DNA from 3 places in the Pseudomonas sp. AC532 genome. Region 1 is predicted to be linked to each of the others. Evidence: predicted binding sites of a transcription regulator. Region 1 holds the regulator's gene; each other region holds the start of a gene.
The links. The regulator FliA, encoded in region 1, starts transcription of late flagellar genes. The targets are predictions, from matches to a motif close to CTAAAGTTTNNNNNNNNNNNGCCGNTAA.
Positions count from the first base shown of each region.

Region 2: flgM (flagellar biosynthesis anti-sigma factor FlgM) is a predicted target of FliA. The motif match lies at 1,421-1,448, and genes of this name have one in related genera.
Region 3: ACZ0AV_RS21105 (flagellin) is a predicted target of FliA. The motif match lies at 2,026-2,053, and genes of this name have one in related genera.

Region 1 is NZ_OZ409888.1:891,471-896,771, reverse strand. It holds gene flhF (flagellar biosynthesis GTPase FlhF) at 1-1,015, shown strand, start outside; gene fleN (flagellar synthesis regulator FleN) at 1,110-1,940, shown strand; gene fliA (RNA polymerase sigma factor FliA) at 1,937-2,680, shown strand; gene ACZ0AV_RS04280 (chemotaxis response regulator CheY) at 2,834-3,208, shown strand; gene ACZ0AV_RS04275 (protein phosphatase CheZ) at 3,228-4,016, shown strand; gene ACZ0AV_RS04270 (chemotaxis protein CheA) at 4,028-5,301, shown strand, end outside.
Region 2 is NZ_OZ409888.1:4,513,784-4,519,084, reverse strand. It holds gene ACZ0AV_RS21000 (chemotaxis protein CheV) at 1-486, opposite strand, end outside; gene flgA (flagellar basal body P-ring formation chaperone FlgA) at 566-1,324, shown strand; gene flgM (flagellar biosynthesis anti-sigma factor FlgM) at 1,488-1,820, shown strand; gene ACZ0AV_RS20985 (flagella synthesis protein FlgN) at 1,926-2,393, shown strand; gene ACZ0AV_RS20980 (flagellar brake protein) at 2,475-3,224, shown strand; gene ACZ0AV_RS20975 (MFS transporter) at 3,243-4,574, opposite strand; gene ACZ0AV_RS20970 (YceH family protein) at 4,755-5,301, opposite strand, start outside.
Region 3 is NZ_OZ409888.1:4,538,674-4,543,974, reverse strand. It holds gene fliD (flagellar filament capping protein FliD) at 1-191, opposite strand, end outside; gene ACZ0AV_RS21110 (flagellar protein FlaG) at 209-589, opposite strand; gene ACZ0AV_RS21105 (flagellin) at 670-1,830, opposite strand; gene ACZ0AV_RS21100 (glycosyltransferase) at 2,082-5,301, opposite strand, start outside.

The sequences.
Region 1 (5,301 bases):
CGCAGCTCCCGTCGACAGCCTGGACGCCGTGCTCGAACGCCAGCACAAGAAGCCGGCCGCAGCCGCGGTCGACCAGTCCGCGCTGGAGTCCATGCGCTCGGAGCTTCATGGCCTGCGTGAGCTGATCGAAATGCAGATGGGTTCCATGGCCTGGGGCCAGTTGCAGGCTCGTCGCCCGCAGCAGGCTACCCTGTGGCGCCGTCTGCAACGCATGGGCCTGCCGGCCGAGCTGGCGCGTTCGCTGCTCGATCGCGTGGCCTCGCTGACCGACCAGCGTCAGGCCTGGCGCATGGTGCTCGCGCACCTGGCCCACGCAATCCAGACCCCCAAGCAGGAGCCGATGGAAGAGGGCGGTGTGATCGCGCTCGTCGGCCCTGCCGGCATGGGCAAGACCACCACGCTGGCCAAGCTCGCAGCACGCTACGTACTCAAGTACGGCGCCACCAACATCGCCCTGGTGAGCATGGACAGCTACCGCATCGGTGCCCAGGAGCAGCTCAAGACCCTGGGTCGCATCCTCGGCGTCTCGGTGACCCACGTCGACCCCGGGCAGTCCCTGACCCAGGCCCTGGCGCCGCTTGCCCGCAAGCGCGTGGTGCTGATCGATACCGCCGGCCTGCCAGCCAATGATCCGGCGCTGCGCATGCAGCTGGAAGCGCTGGCCAGCCGGGGCGTCAATGCACGCAATTACCTGGTGCTGGCGGCGACCAGCCAGGCCCAGGTGCTCAAGGCGGCTTATCACAGCTACAAGCGTTGTGGGCTGTCGGGCTGCATTCTGAGTAAACTGGACGAAGCGACCAGCATGGGTGAGGTATTGGGTCTGGCTATTAGCCACCGTCTACCGGTAGCCTATCTGGCAGATGGCCCGCGGATTCCGGACGATGTTCACGTGCCGCGCAGCCACCAGCTGGTCAGTCGTGCGGTGGGTCTGCAGGCGCCGGAAGAACCGAGCGAGGACACGATGGCCGATATGTTCGCCGGCCTGTATCAGGACCCGGCACGACGCGCAGGATGAACAGGCAGGTGTGGCGAGGCACTGGTTGCCGCCGCCACGGCAGCGCACAATGGCCTATGGCTTAAAGCGAAGTTAGATAAGGTGTGTAGATAACATGGGTATGCATCCCGTACAGGTGATCGCGGTGACCGGCGGCAAAGGCGGCGTTGGCAAGACCAATGTGTCGGTAAATTTGTCGTTGGCGCTGGCTGATCTCGGTCGGCGCGTCATGCTCATGGACGCCGACCTTGGCCTGGCCAACGTCGACGTACTGCTTGGGCTGACCGCCAAACGCACCCTGGCCGACGTCATCGATGGCAATTGCGACATTCGTGACGTCGTCTTGCAGGGGCCGGGCGGCATTCGCATCGTGCCCGCTGCCTCCGGCACCCAGAGCATGGTGCAGCTCACGCCCATGCAGCACGCGGGCCTGATCCAGGCATTCAGCGATATCAGTGACAACCTCGATGTACTGATCGTCGACACCGCTGCCGGTATCGGTGATTCGGTGGTGAGCTTCGTGCGCGCGGCCCAGGAAGTGCTGGTGGTGGTGTGCGACGAACCGACTTCCATCACCGATGCCTACGCGCTGATCAAGCTCCTCAACCGTGACCACGGCATGAACCGTTTTCGGGTCCTTGCCAATATGGCGCACAGCCCGCAGGAGGGACGCAATCTGTTTGCTAAGCTGACCAAGGTGACCGATCGTTTTCTGGATGTTGCGCTGCAGTACGTGGGCGCAGTGCCCTACGACGAATCGGTGCGCAAGGCCGTACAGAAACAACGTGCGGTGTACGAAGCATTTCCTCGTTCGAAGTGCGCGCTTGCGTTCAAGGCGATTGCCCAGAAGGTCGATGCATGGCCGTTACCGGCCAACCCGCGAGGCCATCTGGAATTTTTCGTTGAACGCCTGGTGCAACAACCGACTGCAGACACGGCTGTATGACGACAGCCTCTGGACTCCGTATGTACAGCAAGGCAACAGCACAAGATTCACAGCATCAGTTGATTGAACGCTACGCCCCGCTGGTCAAACGTATCGCCTACCACCTGTTGGCGCGTTTGCCTGCCAACGTGCAGGTGGATGACCTGATCCAGGCCGGGATGATCGGCCTGCTCGAAGCTTCTCGCAAATACGACGCCGGCAAGGGCGCCAGTTTCGAGACGTTTGCCGGCATTCGTATCCGTGGCGCCATGCTTGATGAGGTCCGCAAGGGCGACTGGGCACCGCGCTCGGTGCATCGCAACAGCCGCATGGTCAGCGACGCCATACGAAAAATTGAGGCCAGAACCGGAAGAGACGCTAAAGATCAGGAGGTTGCTGCCGAACTCCAATTGAGTCTCGAAGATTACTACGGCATTCTTGGCGACACGTTGGGCAGCCGCCTGTTCAGTTTCGACGACCTGCTTCAGGAAGGCGAGAGTGGCGGACTGCAGGAAGACACGAGTTCCCTCCACCACGGGCCGTCACACGAACTGGAAGATGATCGTTTCCAGGCGGCGCTGGTGGATGCCATCAGCAACCTGCCGGAGCGTGAGCGGTTGGTGCTGTCGCTGTATTACGACGAGGAGTTGAACCTCAAGGAAATCGGCGAGGTGTTGGGAGTGAGTGAATCGCGGGTCAGCCAATTGCATAGCCAGTGTGCCGCGCGCCTACGTGCGCGGCTCGGCGAATGGCGCGCATGAATAATTGAGCAGGGCGCTGGAAAACACTGTGAACGCAGCAAAGTCGGACGCAATGGTTTTGCGGCGTTCCGCCAGGCCGGTTTCACGATTTAGAAGCGCTTCAGAATGCTGAAGGCGTTTTAGGACTGTACGGAGGTCGACTTGGACAAGAACATGAAAATCCTCATCGTCGATGATTTCTCGACGATGCGACGGATCATCAAGAACCTCTTGCGTGATCTGGGGTTCACCAACACGGCAGAGGCCGACGACGGCATGACGGCCTTGCCGATGCTGCAGAGCGGCAGCTTCGACTTTCTCGTCACTGACTGGAACATGCCCGGCATGAGCGGCATCGACCTGTTGCGCGCGGTGCGTGCAGACGAGCGCCTGAAGCAGATGCCGGTGTTGATGGTTACGGCAGAGGCCAAGCGCGATCAGATCATCGAGGCCGCGCAAGCCGGTGTGAACGGCTATGTGGTCAAGCCTTTCACCGCTCAGGTGCTTAAGGAAAAGATCGAGAAAATCTTCGAGCGGGTTAACGGCTGATGTCTGCCGCGAGGTTGTTATGGAACACGATGATTCTCAAGAGGCCGACCTCGAGTCGACCCTGAAAAGCAATGCCCGCCAACTGGTCAACAGCCTTGAACAAGGCAACTTTGGCGAAGCGGTACAGCTGATCAATGAACTGAACAAGGCGCGCGACCGGGGTCTTTACCACGAAGTCGGCAAGCTCACCCGTGAGCTGCACAACGCCATCGTCAATTTTCAGCTCGACCCACGGGTGCCTCACGCCAAGGAAGTCTCGCAGATATCCGATGCGACCGAACGCCTCAACTACGTGGTAACGATGACCGAGCGTGCGGCCAACCGCACCATGGACCTGGTCGAGCAGAGCGCGCCGCTGGTCAACGACCTGAGCAGCGAGGCCGATGCATTGAGCGAGGACTGGGGCAAGTTCATGCGCCGCGAAATGGGCGCTGATGCGTTCCGCGAGCTGGCCAAGCGCATCGAGCTGTTCCTGGCGCGCAGCCAGCGTGACAGCAGCAAACTGTCCGGGCACCTCAACGACATCATGCTCGCACAGGACTATCAGGATCTGACCGGGCAGGTGATCAAGCGCGTCACGCAATTGGTGACCGAAGTCGAGAGCAATCTACTGAAACTGGTGCTAATGGCCAGCCAGGTCGACCGTTTCGCCGGCATCGACCATGACCATGAAGTACTGCGTGCCGAGCAAAACAAACAAAAACCTGCGTCACACGGTGAAGGTCCGCAGATTCATGCCGATAAGCGTGATGACGTCGCATCGAACCAGGACGACGTCGACGATTTGCTGTCCAGCCTGGGATTTTAGGAGCACGTCATATGAGCTTCGGCGCCGATGAAGAAATCCTCCAGGATTTCCTGGTAGAGGCCGGCGAGATTCTTGAGCTGTTGTCCGAGCAGTTGGTGGAGCTGGAAAGCCGCCCGGACGACATGAACCTGCTCAACGCGATTTTTCGGGGATTTCATACGGTAAAGGGCGGGGCCGGCTTTCTGCAGCTCAATGAGCTGGTGGAGTGCTGCCACATCGCCGAGAACGTGTTCGACATCCTGCGCAAGGGTGAGCGACGGGTCGACGCCGAGTTGATGGACGTGGTGCTCGAGGCGCTGGATGCGGTCAACGGCATGTTCACCGAAGTGCGCGAGCGCGTCGAGCCGACACCAGCCTCGCCCGAGCTGCTGGCGGCCCTGGCACGCCTTGCCGAACCTGCTTCTGCTCAGCCCGCGGCAGTGGCTGCGCCAGCTCCGGCAGCGGTAGCCATGGCACCCGCTGCAGCCGACGATTCGGCGAATATCACCGACAGCGAATTCGAGCAGCTGCTCGACGCGCTGGGTGATGAGCCGCAACCGCAGGCAGGCGCCTCGGATGATGAAATCAGCGACGATGAATTCGAATCGTTGCTCGACCAGCTGCATGGCAAGGGCCAGTTCGTGGCCCCGGCCGTGGCTGCCGCGCCCGCCGTTCAAGCGCCTGCCGCCGCTCCGGCTGCAGGGCCGAGTGGCGGCAATGGCGATGACATCACCGACGACGAATTCGAAGCGCTGCTCGACCAGTTGCATGGCAAGGGCCAGTTCGTTCCGCCAGCGGTCGAGGCGCCGGCTGCTCCTGCACCTGCCGTGTCTGCCAGCGCAGCCGCCCAGGGCGACGACATCACTGACGACGAGTTCGAGGCGTTGCTCGACCAGTTGCATGGCAAGGGCAAGTTCGTCGAACCAGCCGCTGCCGCACCGGTAGCCGACGCTCCTGCTGCCGCGCCAGCAGCGCCAGCGGCCAAGCCGGCGGCGCCTGCACCGGCAGCGGCCAAGCCTGCACCGGCAGCACCTGCCGCGAAAGCCGAGCCAGTCAAGGCTGCTGCAGCACCTGCTGCCGCTGCGCCGGCCAATGAAGCGGAAACCACCGTGCGGGTCGACACCGCGCGTCTCGACGAAATCATGAACATGGTTGGCGAGCTGGTACTGGTGCGCAATCGCCTGGTGCGCCTGGGGCTCAACAGCGGCGACGAAGCCATGTCCAAGGCCGTTTCGAACCTGGACGTGGTCACCGCCGATCTGCAGACCTCGGTCATGAAGACCCGCATGCAGCCGATCAAGAAGGT
Region 2 (5,301 bases), 3.6 Mb from region 1:
CACTTCGGAAGTCGGCGCCACCTCGGCGAGAATCTTCTCCACGTCGATGATTTCGACCAGCTTGTCGTCCAACCGCGTAACCGCCGTCAGGTAGTGATCACGCCCGGTCCCCTTGGGTGGCGGGTGGATTTCTTCCCAGTTCATGTTGACGATGCGCTCGACAGAACGCACCAGGAAGCCCTGCACCTTGGTGTTGTACTCGGTGATGATGACGAAGCTGCCCTCCAGATCACCCAGCGGGCGCTTGCCCGTCGCCATGGATAGATCGAGGATCGGAATGGTGCCGCCACGAATGTTCGCCACGCCGCGAACCACCGGGCTCGACTTCGGCATTATGGTGAGTTTCGGGCACTGAAGTACCTCCTTCACCTTGAAGACGTTGATCCCGTAAAGCTGTGAGCCATCGAGACGAAACAGCAGCAGTTCCAGGCGATTCTGCCCAACCAGCTGAGTGCGCTGGTTGACCGAATCCATCACACCGGCCATGTGTGGGCCCTCATTAATTCAGTAACGCATCTGATTTGGTCAGCGTAGCAGGCGGCACGCGCTTTGCTTCTAACCAGGCATGAATGCACAAACGACAATTATTCGACGCGCGATGGCCAAGAGCCTTCGATGCCTGGCAGTTTTACCTGCTTTACTGGCGCTCGGCTATAGCACGCTGTCAACTGCCTCCGTCACCCTGCCCGATCAGCTTATCGGCGAGAGTCAGCGCTTTCTTGAGCAGGCTGTTGATGAGTATTTGCAGCGCAGCAACATTCAGGCTCGCCACGAGATCGAGATCAACCGCCTGGACCCGCGCTTGCGGCTGCCGTTGTGCGATCAGCCACTGACCACCACCCTGGAAACCCCGGCCGAACCGGTAGGCCGGGTGACCACCCGGGTACGCTGCGACGGCACCTCCCCCTGGACGGTATTCGTGCCAGGGCAGGTTCGCCTGTTCCGCGAAGTGGTCACCGTGGTGCGCCCCATCAAGCGCGACGGGGTATTGAACGAAGCGGACATCATGCTCGCGGAACGCGATGTGGGTCTGCTCAACCAGGGCTACCTGACAGATCTCGGGCAGGCCCTCGGCAGGAAAGCGACACGCGCCATGCAGCCGGAGCAGGTGCTGGCGCCGGTGTATATTCGCCAGGCCGAGGCCATTCGTCGTGGTGACCAGGTGGTGATCAGTGCACGCAGCGGGGGCATCAATGTGCGCATGCCTGGCGAAGCCCTCTCCGACGGCACCGTGGGCAAACAGATCAGTGTGCGCAACCAGCGCTCACAGCGGGTGGTACGGGCTCGGGTAATCGGCCCAGGGCAGGTTGAAGTATCGATGTAGGAGTCTGCGGACTCATTTGCCGAAAGGATTGTCAGAGCTCTGGCTGACTGATGAAGCAGCGTGTTTTAGACTGTGCAAGCGACGCGATTTTTTTGCCTAAAGTTTTCTCGGAAGTCGCCGACACACTAGGCAAGCGTCCAAACCCTGTCAGAGGTTCTGCATCATGGTCATCGATTTCAATCGGCTCAACAGCACCACGCCAGCCAGCACCACACGTGCAGGTAGCACCCAGGGCGGCAAGAATGAAGCCGCCGACAAGGCCGCAGGCAACGAAGCCGCGAGCCAGAAAGCAGCCCTTGGCGGCAAGAGCGGTGAATCCGTTCAACTGAGCAGTGAAGCTCAGCAGCTGCAGAAGACCGTGGACAAGCTGCGCGACCAACCGGTCGTCGACACCGATCGGGTCGCCAAACTGAAGCAGGCCGTCGCCGATGGCAGTTATCAGGTCGACAGCCAGCGCGTCGCCAGCAAGCTGCTCAATTTCGAATCCCAGCGCTAGTCTGCGGGCTTGCACTGGGGTGTTGGACGCCCGGGAACCGTTTCGATGTGTGCCAGCCACGCGGCTAGCCCTCTTCGAACGAGTTGCCCCCCCAGAGAGCCCGTTATGAACGCTAAAACCCTGCTTGACCTGTTCAATGAAGATATCGGCCATGCAGGCCGGTTGCTTGAGCTGATCGAGGCCGAATTCCAGGCCTTGAGCGAACATGACCTTACCCGCCTGCAACAGATCCTGGCCGACAAGCAGCCTCTCCTTGCCTGCCTGGACCAGCACGGCAGACAGCGCTCCCAGACACTGATGAACCTCAACCTGAGCGCCGACCGCACCGGCTTGCAGGCGCTCGCCCAGGGTTCCGATCAGGGCGATGCCCTGATGGCCAGCAGCGACCAGCTGAGCGCTCTTCTGGAAAGCTGCCAGAGCGCCAATCTGCGTAACGGCCGCGTGATCCGCTCAAGCCAGACCTCCACCGGGAAAATGCTTGGTATCCTGCGTGGCAACGAGACACCTTCGCTCTATGACAGCAGCGGCGGTACCGCTAAGATTGGCAGCAAGCGCCCGCTTAGTCAGGCCTGAATATAACGACAAGATGCGCAATGATGCCGAAATGGCATTATCATAGGCGCAGCAGTACCTTGCCCCGGAGATCACTGGACCGTGTCCAACCCCTTCGTTCAGGACGATGGCCCGCAACCCCCGAAAGTGCTCAAGGCACCCATGGAAATCGTTGCCAACCTACGCCTTCTGCAACACCACCATGACCCCTTGATCATCATGTTTCAGGAACGCAACCAGCGCTTCCAGAGCTATGTCATCGAAGTGGACCGTGATCAGAATTTACTGATTCTCGATGAAATGATCCCGAGCGACGGCGAACGCTACATGCAGAACGGCGAAGCCTTTCGCGTCGAGTCGCTGCATGACGGCGTGCGCATAGCCTGGGACTGCCCGACGAGCATGCAGGCCGGCGAATTCCAGGGCGAGCGCTGCTATGTAGGAAGCATCCCCGCAGAGATGCTTTATCACCAGCGCCGTAATGCATTTCGCGCCGCGCTGAAGCAGTCGGATCAGGTCAAGGTCGAGCTGGGCGGCAGTAGACTGCGCTCCCCCCTGGAAGGCCAGATGCTCGACATATCCGCCTCGGGCTGCAAGGTGCGCCTGCCTGGCGATGCCAGCGAAAAGCTGCAGCCGGGTCAGGTCTACGAAGGCTTCCATGCATTGTTGCCGGTAGGCCGCCTGGACGTCGCCGTCGAGCTGCGCCATGCACGCTATGATGACAAGCTCGACCTCACCTTTGTCGGTCTGCATTTCGCCAACATGAGTGGCCTGCAGCAGCGCCTGATAGAGCGCTTCGTGTACCAGTTGCAACGTGAGGCGCGGCGCTTCGAGAACGATACCTTTCTCTGACGCCCGCCTTCGAAACCTTCAGGTCTGCGGTGCGCCCGCAGGCCTGCCTTCGTCATCTTCCTCGTTGCGCACTTCGGGATCGACTGCGACCGAATCCTGCATCTGGTCCTGAATCACCTGCTCATCGACCCGCGGATCCAGCGCTGCCATCAGCGGAGAAGCCGTCATGTTCACCGGCATGGCCACGTGCTGCAGCGGCGCATCATCGACCTGATGAAGATGCGTGACGATGTTCGAGCGCACCCGCCAGACCAGGAACAGCCCGCAGAGGCAGAAGAAGGCATACAGCATGTTGGCGCCGAAGAAGCGCATCAGCACTCCTACCAACAGCGGGCCGATACAGGCACCGACGCCAAAGGTCACCAGCAACATGGCGGTCAGCGATACGCGCCGATCGGCCTCGACGTGGTCGTTGGCGAAGGCAACCGCCAGGGGATAGAGGCTGAATTGCAGCATGCTGACCACGAAACCGACCGAAATCAGCAACAGCAGCGGCGCTTCGGTGAGGATCGCCAGCGGCGCCGCGACCAGCGCCATCAAGCCGGCCATGCCGCGTATCAGTTTGACCCTGTCGAAGCGATCCGACAGCCAACCCAGCGGCGCCTGCACGATGAGACCGGCGAGAATGCAGCACCCCATGAATATCCCGATCTGCTCGGTGGCCAGCCCCATATCCGTAGCGTAGAGCGGCGCAAGACCGTAGAAGGCGCCGATCATCAGGCCGGCCACGCCGATGGTAGTCAGCGACAGCGGCACACGCTTGATGAAGAAACGCATCTCCAGGGGCGCCGGGTGCAGGGGCAACGGGTGCAGGCGCCGAGTGAGCGCCACCGGCACCAGGCACAGGGCAAAGGCCAGGGCCACCAGCATCAGCAGTTCCAGCCCCAGGGTGGGATGCACCACCAGAACCAGTTGACCGAGCACCAGGCCGAGGTAGGATGCCGCCATGTAACCGGCGAACACCAGGCCACGCTGCTTGGTATCGGCCTGCTCGTTCAGCCAGCTCTCGATCACCATGTACTGGCACATCATGCCCAGCCCGACCAGCACGCGCAGGACCAACCAGGCGGGCAGCCAGTCAAGCAGACCATGCCCCAGCACGGCGGCGGTGACCACACCTGCACAGGCCACATAGGCACGGATATGCCCGACCCTGGCGATCAGCCGGTGGCCGATCTTGCCGCCCAGCACCAGGCCGAAATAGTTGGCCGCCATCAGCGCACCCGCCCACACACCCTCCCCGGACTCTGCCAGGCGCAACGCCAGGTAGGTACTCAGAAGGCCGGAGCCCAGCAGCATCAGTACGGTGGCGATATACAGCGAACTGAAGGACTTCCAGATCATGCGCATTAGACAGCAACGACTCCTTGTAACCAGCCGAGCAGACCGCTCAACCTAAACCAAAACGGATACCCAACACGGCAAACGGCATTCCAGAAAAGGGGGGTGCTCGTGCCGTGCCATATTGAGGATGCGCACTGCGCAACAGTTCATTATTCCCGCGACGATCAACGCCAGGCTCGGTTCAACTCAGCCCGCGATGCCACCCTCCAGTACCGCCAGGCGCGCTTCGAGCTCGCTGATCCTGGCTTCGAGCGCTTCCAGACGCTCGGCAGAAGATCCCGCAGTTGGCCGCTCTGCGTGCCCTGCCCGCTCCTGGATCTGCGCCTGCAACTCGGCCGGATCGCCCAGCAGGTGGGCGTAGCGGTCTTCGCGCTGGCCAGGCTGGCGCCCCACCAGACTCACCAATTGCCGGGCGATCAGGCGTTCGAGGTGATGCTGCACCTGGTCGGCGTCATCGAAGTCATGCAGGCGGTTACTGCGCGTCAGCAATTCGCTGATGGTCTGCGGGCCACGCAGCAGCAGCAACCCCACCAATGTGACCTGCGGGGCCACCAGTTCCAGCGCCTTGTCGGCCCGTTGCTCCCAGCGATCGGCACGGCTGCCCATCACCAGTCGCGCCAGGCCCCGCTCCTCCAGGCTGCGCAAACCCTGGCCGACGGCACCTTGAGTAAGGTTCATCAGCGGGTCGCGACTGGTCTTCTGGTTGCACGCCAGCAAGAGCGCATTAAGGGTC
Region 3 (5,301 bases), 3.6 Mb from region 1:
GTAGTCGAACTCGACAGGCGCGCCAGTTGCGCTTCCTTGGGTGCCTTTTCGGCATCGACCATCGCCTTCACCAGATCGCCGATCGGCAGCCCTGAGTTGATACCCGTCTGAACTCCACCAATAGCCATAAATTCTACTCCGTCACGATATTGACGTTCATGCGAAAAGTTCTGCAGCCTTCTCCTTCGCATTCAAAAACCGCGCCATCTCAGGCTTCGGCCTTGAACAGCAGGCTTCGTACTTCTTCCAGACTTTCCGCCAACCGCAAGGCCTCCTCGGATGGCAACTGGCGAATGACATCGCCTGAAGCACGATCGGTCACCTTCACCACAACCCGACCACTCGAGTCATCGACACTGAAATTCAGATCACGCCGAATGTTCTGCACGAAGCTCTGGATGGACGTGACAGCATTATCCACTTGCTCGTAGATCTGCCCGCTATCTTCAGCCGCTGCCTGCCCCTGGCGTGCAGCTGACTGCTCAGTGCCGGCCTCGGAAGAGACAGCCGCACCAGCATACGCTGCGGGTACGGAAGTACCTGCGGGCTTGGCCAGTACCGGCGACAAACTATTTATTGCGATGTCCATTTCTTTTACCTCGCAAGGCAAAACGGGGAGAAGCGCTATGCACTTCCCCCCGGAGTTTAAAGCAGCCTAGCCGATTTGGCTTACTGCAGGAGGCTGAGGACCGCCTGCGGCAGCTGGTTGGCCTGGGACAGGATCGCGGTACCGGCCTGCTGCAGGATCTGGTTCTTGGTCAGGTTCGCGGTTTCTGCCGCGAAGTCCGTATCCTGAATCCGACCACGTGCTGCCGAAACGTTTTCTGCGATGTTCTGCAGGTTACCAATGGTGTTCTCGAAGCGGTTCTGCACAGCACCGAGGTCGGCACGTTGTTTGTCGATCGCCTGGATCGCCTGGTCGATGACGATGACCGACTCCTGGGCGCCCTGCACGGTGCTGACGTCGATGTTGGTCATTTCGGTTTCGGTGACGGCAGTGGCAGCGGTATATGCCCCAGTGCCAGCACCTGCCACGGTACCGCTGATGCTCAGCGCGGACAGCGCGTTCTCAGTACCATCGGTATTCTGACCAGAAATCAGCGTGGTGGCTCCAGTGTCGTCCACGAACGCACCGACCCCGATGTTGGCATCGTTGATCGCCGTGGCAACAGACTGGCTGATCTGCACTGCAGTTGCGCCGCTGGCTACCGCTACGTCGACCGAGAAATCGGTACCGTTTACGGTGCCGGAAACGGTGATGGTACCCGAAGCGGTGGCTGGCCCGGTGGAAGCGGCGATAGTGCCTTCGTAGTACTTGCCCTTCAGCGACGCCGTGCTCATCTCGTCGATTTTCACGCTGATGGTTTCGTTCGCCGCGCTACCAACCTGGAAGGTGGTGGTGCCGAAGTTGCCATCGAGCAGTTTCTTGCCACCGAAGGTGGTGGTGTTGGAGATACGGTTCAATTCCTTCTTGAGCTCGGTCACTTCCGAGTTCAGTGCCTTACGCTCGCCTTCGCTGTTCGAGCCGTTGGCCGATTGCAGGGACAGGTCACGCATACGCTGCAGGATGGTGGTCGACTGCTGCAGGGCGCCTTCAGCGGTCTGCGCCATGGAGATGCCGTCGTTGGAGTTCTTCACCGCGACGTTCAGGCCGTTGACCTGGCTGGTCAGGCGGTTGGCGATTTGCAGGCCAGCCGCATCGTCCTTGGCACTGTTGATGCGCGAACCGGTCGACAGACGCTGCAGGGAGGTGTTGAGCGCGTTGGACGAGGTGTTCAGGTTGCGCTGAGTGTTCAACGACGCAATGTTGGTGTTTACGGTCAAAGCCATGATGTTTGTCCTCCATCGGACACTAACTGTTTGCCTGGGCTTGCGACTCTGGCCTGCAATGCTCAGGCAACATTGAGTTCGCTTTCATACTCTGTATCGACCTGACTCTGCGAAGCTTTAGGAGAGAAGCTGGTTTTTTTTGCGACTCCCTTGACAACCCGGGAGCCATGACTCTTCCACTTCATCCTGAACAGCGTATCGGCGCTCTTGACGGATTCTTGAATCCGAGAATCACGCCGATACATCCGCCCTCAGTCAGGCAGCCAGGCCCGCCGCCAGGCAACCAGGTTGTCGCCCTCCAGCGTCCAGTCACGCATGACCTGCTGGTGCAAGTCGCTGCCTGCACGGGCCGACGCATCGAGGTCAGCGACATGCATCCTGATGGCGTCTGCCCAATCCCGGTAACGATTCTTCACACGGGTGACCGGCAGCGATCCTTCATAACTGCGCACGTCACTGCACACCACGGGAAAGCCGCAGGCTCCGTATTCCAGCAAGCGCAGATTGCTCTTGCACTGGTTGAACGGATTCTCCTCCAGCGGAGCCACCGCCAGATCCAGATTGAGCGCAGCCAGTGCACGCGGATAAGCCAGGATATCGACCCCCTGGTGAATCTCCTTGACGAAGGGCCGAAGCTTCTCCGGACACATGCCCATGAACACCCAATCGACTTCATCGGCCAGCGCTTGCACGACATCGGCAATCATTTCCAGATCACCGGTGTGACTTATGCCACCCGCCCAGCCGACCCTGGGTTTGCCGGACCGGCTGCGCGGGCTGGCAAGCCCTTTCCACCAGGCAGGTGGCAGATAGTTCTCGATCACCCGGATATCACCGTGCAGGCCACCACAGGCTTCGGCCAGGGCCTGAGTGGACACCACGAAGCGGTCCACATAGCTCAACCCACGCCGCATGGATTTCAGAATGTCCTTGGGCATCTGCGCGCGGTGAACACTTTTTACCGGCAGATTCGGCAGGTAGTCGTCGAGTTCGTACACCTTGAGTGCTCGTGAAAACGCCTGCATGCGACGCATGGCCTCGAAACGGTCATCACCAATCTGCTTCTGTAAAAGGATGACATCCGGGTCGTAGCGCTCCAGATCCGTCACATGCATCAGCCCTGGGGACACGCCGCCCTCGATCAACCCCGCCTGTTGCAAGGCGGTAAATGGCTGAATCACTCGATAGTGCCCCGAGCCGTAGTTGTCCGACGGGTGGGCGAGCACGGTTGGCAGAGGCTTCCATGAGGATAACGGGCGCCACGACAACGCCGTGTCGGCCAGCTTGAAGCCCCCCGGCTGCGAGAGGGAGAAGTTCGGGTTGTAGGCGGGATCGCGGGCCAGCACCGACAACCACCTGGCATACAGGGCGTCATGCTCCGCGGTAGTGCCCCGGGTGCTGTCTACCGGGTCGAGCATCAACTGCGAGAATGGTGTCCACACGGTCAGATAGCCGGCCTGGCGCGCCTTCAGGCAGAGGTCGACACCCGCGTAGCGCCACGGCATCTCGTCCTCGCTCAGCCCACCCAACTGCAGGAATACGGCCTTGGCCACCAACAGGCACTCATGGCCGACAGCGCTGCTGTTCTGTGCCACCTGCAGGCGCTGCATATAACCCGGCGCATCCAGGGGCTCACCGACATAGGGCCGGCCCACCGGCCCCTCGAGCCCGAGGATCAGGCTGGCCCGAGCGATTTTTCCGTCGGCAGCCAGCAGCTTGGCGCCGACGCAGCCGACTTCCGGACGTTGCGCGTGGTTGAGCAGCTCACACAGCCAGTCATCGCTGATCGCGGCGGTATCGGCCGACAGCAACAGCAGGTAGTCCCCATGCGCCTGCTCGGCAGCCTGATTGAGCAGCGTTTGCGGCGCCATCGCCTCCTGTCCTGCAGGCAGTACCCTGATACGCGCCTCGCCAAGCGAGGCCAACGCGCTAAGCCAGGCACCGACCTCGTCAGCCTGGAGAGGGGTCTGAATCAGCAGCAACTCGTAGTTCGGATAGCGGGTATTCTCAAGAATGCTTTCTACACAGCGCTGCAGGTTCTCCAGACGTTCACCAGGGAGGATCAGAAAGGACACCAGCGGCGATTGCGCATGACCGTAGTCAATCCGATAACGTCCGGGCTTTGCCGATGTGACAGCCGCATCCGAGTAGCCACGTTGCTGCAGGTGCAGGAGGATCGCCTGCTGCTCGGCCTCATTGTCCGCCAGTGCAGGTGCCGCGGTGATGAGCAGCGGTTCCGCCACGTGCCCCAGGCCATCGAGGCCGCCCTCGTTGATCAGCCTGAGGATCAGCTCCAGCTCCGGAGCCTGCTCGAATGCAGGGTCGAACCCACCGGCAGCTACCACGACCTCTCGGCGGAACAACCAGTGCCTGGCCATCCCCGCGGGGAAACTCAACAGATAATCGAGATTGAAGGCCGGGCGAAGAGCCGCCGCCAACTGCTCGTCCTGGCGGAACATTTCATCGCAGTAGATCGCACGGCAGTCCGGCGCGGTGAGCAACTCGAGCCCAGCCATCATCAGGCCCGACGCGGTTAGCTCATCGCCCGCGCGTAGCAGTAGGCACCAGTCGAAAGACGAAGCGGCCAGACGCTCATTGAGCGGCGTGATCCACTCTTCAGGCCGCACCGCGACGACCTCGCATGGTGTGGTCGATTTCGGGATGTCGTCGGCAGCAGTCAGCACTAGCGCCTGCAATCTTCCGTAGTTTTGCCGCGCGCTGTCCAGAGAGGCAAGCGTGCACGCCAGTGCTGCGCTATCCCCCTGCAGGTCCACGATCAGAACCGCGAAATGGGGCGCTACACCTTCCACTTGCAAGCGCCCGTCCACCAGCTTTTTCTGAGTAGGCGTCAAGGCACGCTTTTGCAGCCATGCCTGCATGCTCGGTAGCAGGCGGCTGACCTCAATGTCGACACCAAGACGCTGCAACAGCGTTGCCCTGCCAGCCATGACTGCAGAACTGCCAGTGTCGCTGTGGCGTCGATACAGCTCCATATACAGCGCAGGATAGTCCTTCAGCGCCTGCTGGGAGCGTCGCTCGGGCAACGATTCGTCAGCACGCATGCGTACCTGCACGGTCTCTTGCTGCAGGTGGTGGAACGGCAGCCGAGCAGCGAGCCGCATCAGGAAATCCCAGTCCTCCAGACCCGATAGGTCCTCATCGAACCCCCCCACCTCCAGCGCAACAGACCGCGGCCAGGCAAAGGTATTGACCGGAATGTAGTTGTCTACCAGCAGGCGCTCGCGTGAATAGTCACCATGCGGATAACGACGTTCCTGGTTGAGCACATGGCGCACGCCCTTCTCGACGCGCTCTGCAATGAACAGGGCGTCGCTGTAAACCACCTCACCCGGGTGTTGTTGCAGTGCGGTTGCCAGCACCTGCAGGTGATCCGGCAAAAAGATGTCGTCGTCGTCCAGATAAACCAGATACTGACCGCGGGCCAGGCGATGCGCCGCATTTCGCGCCGCC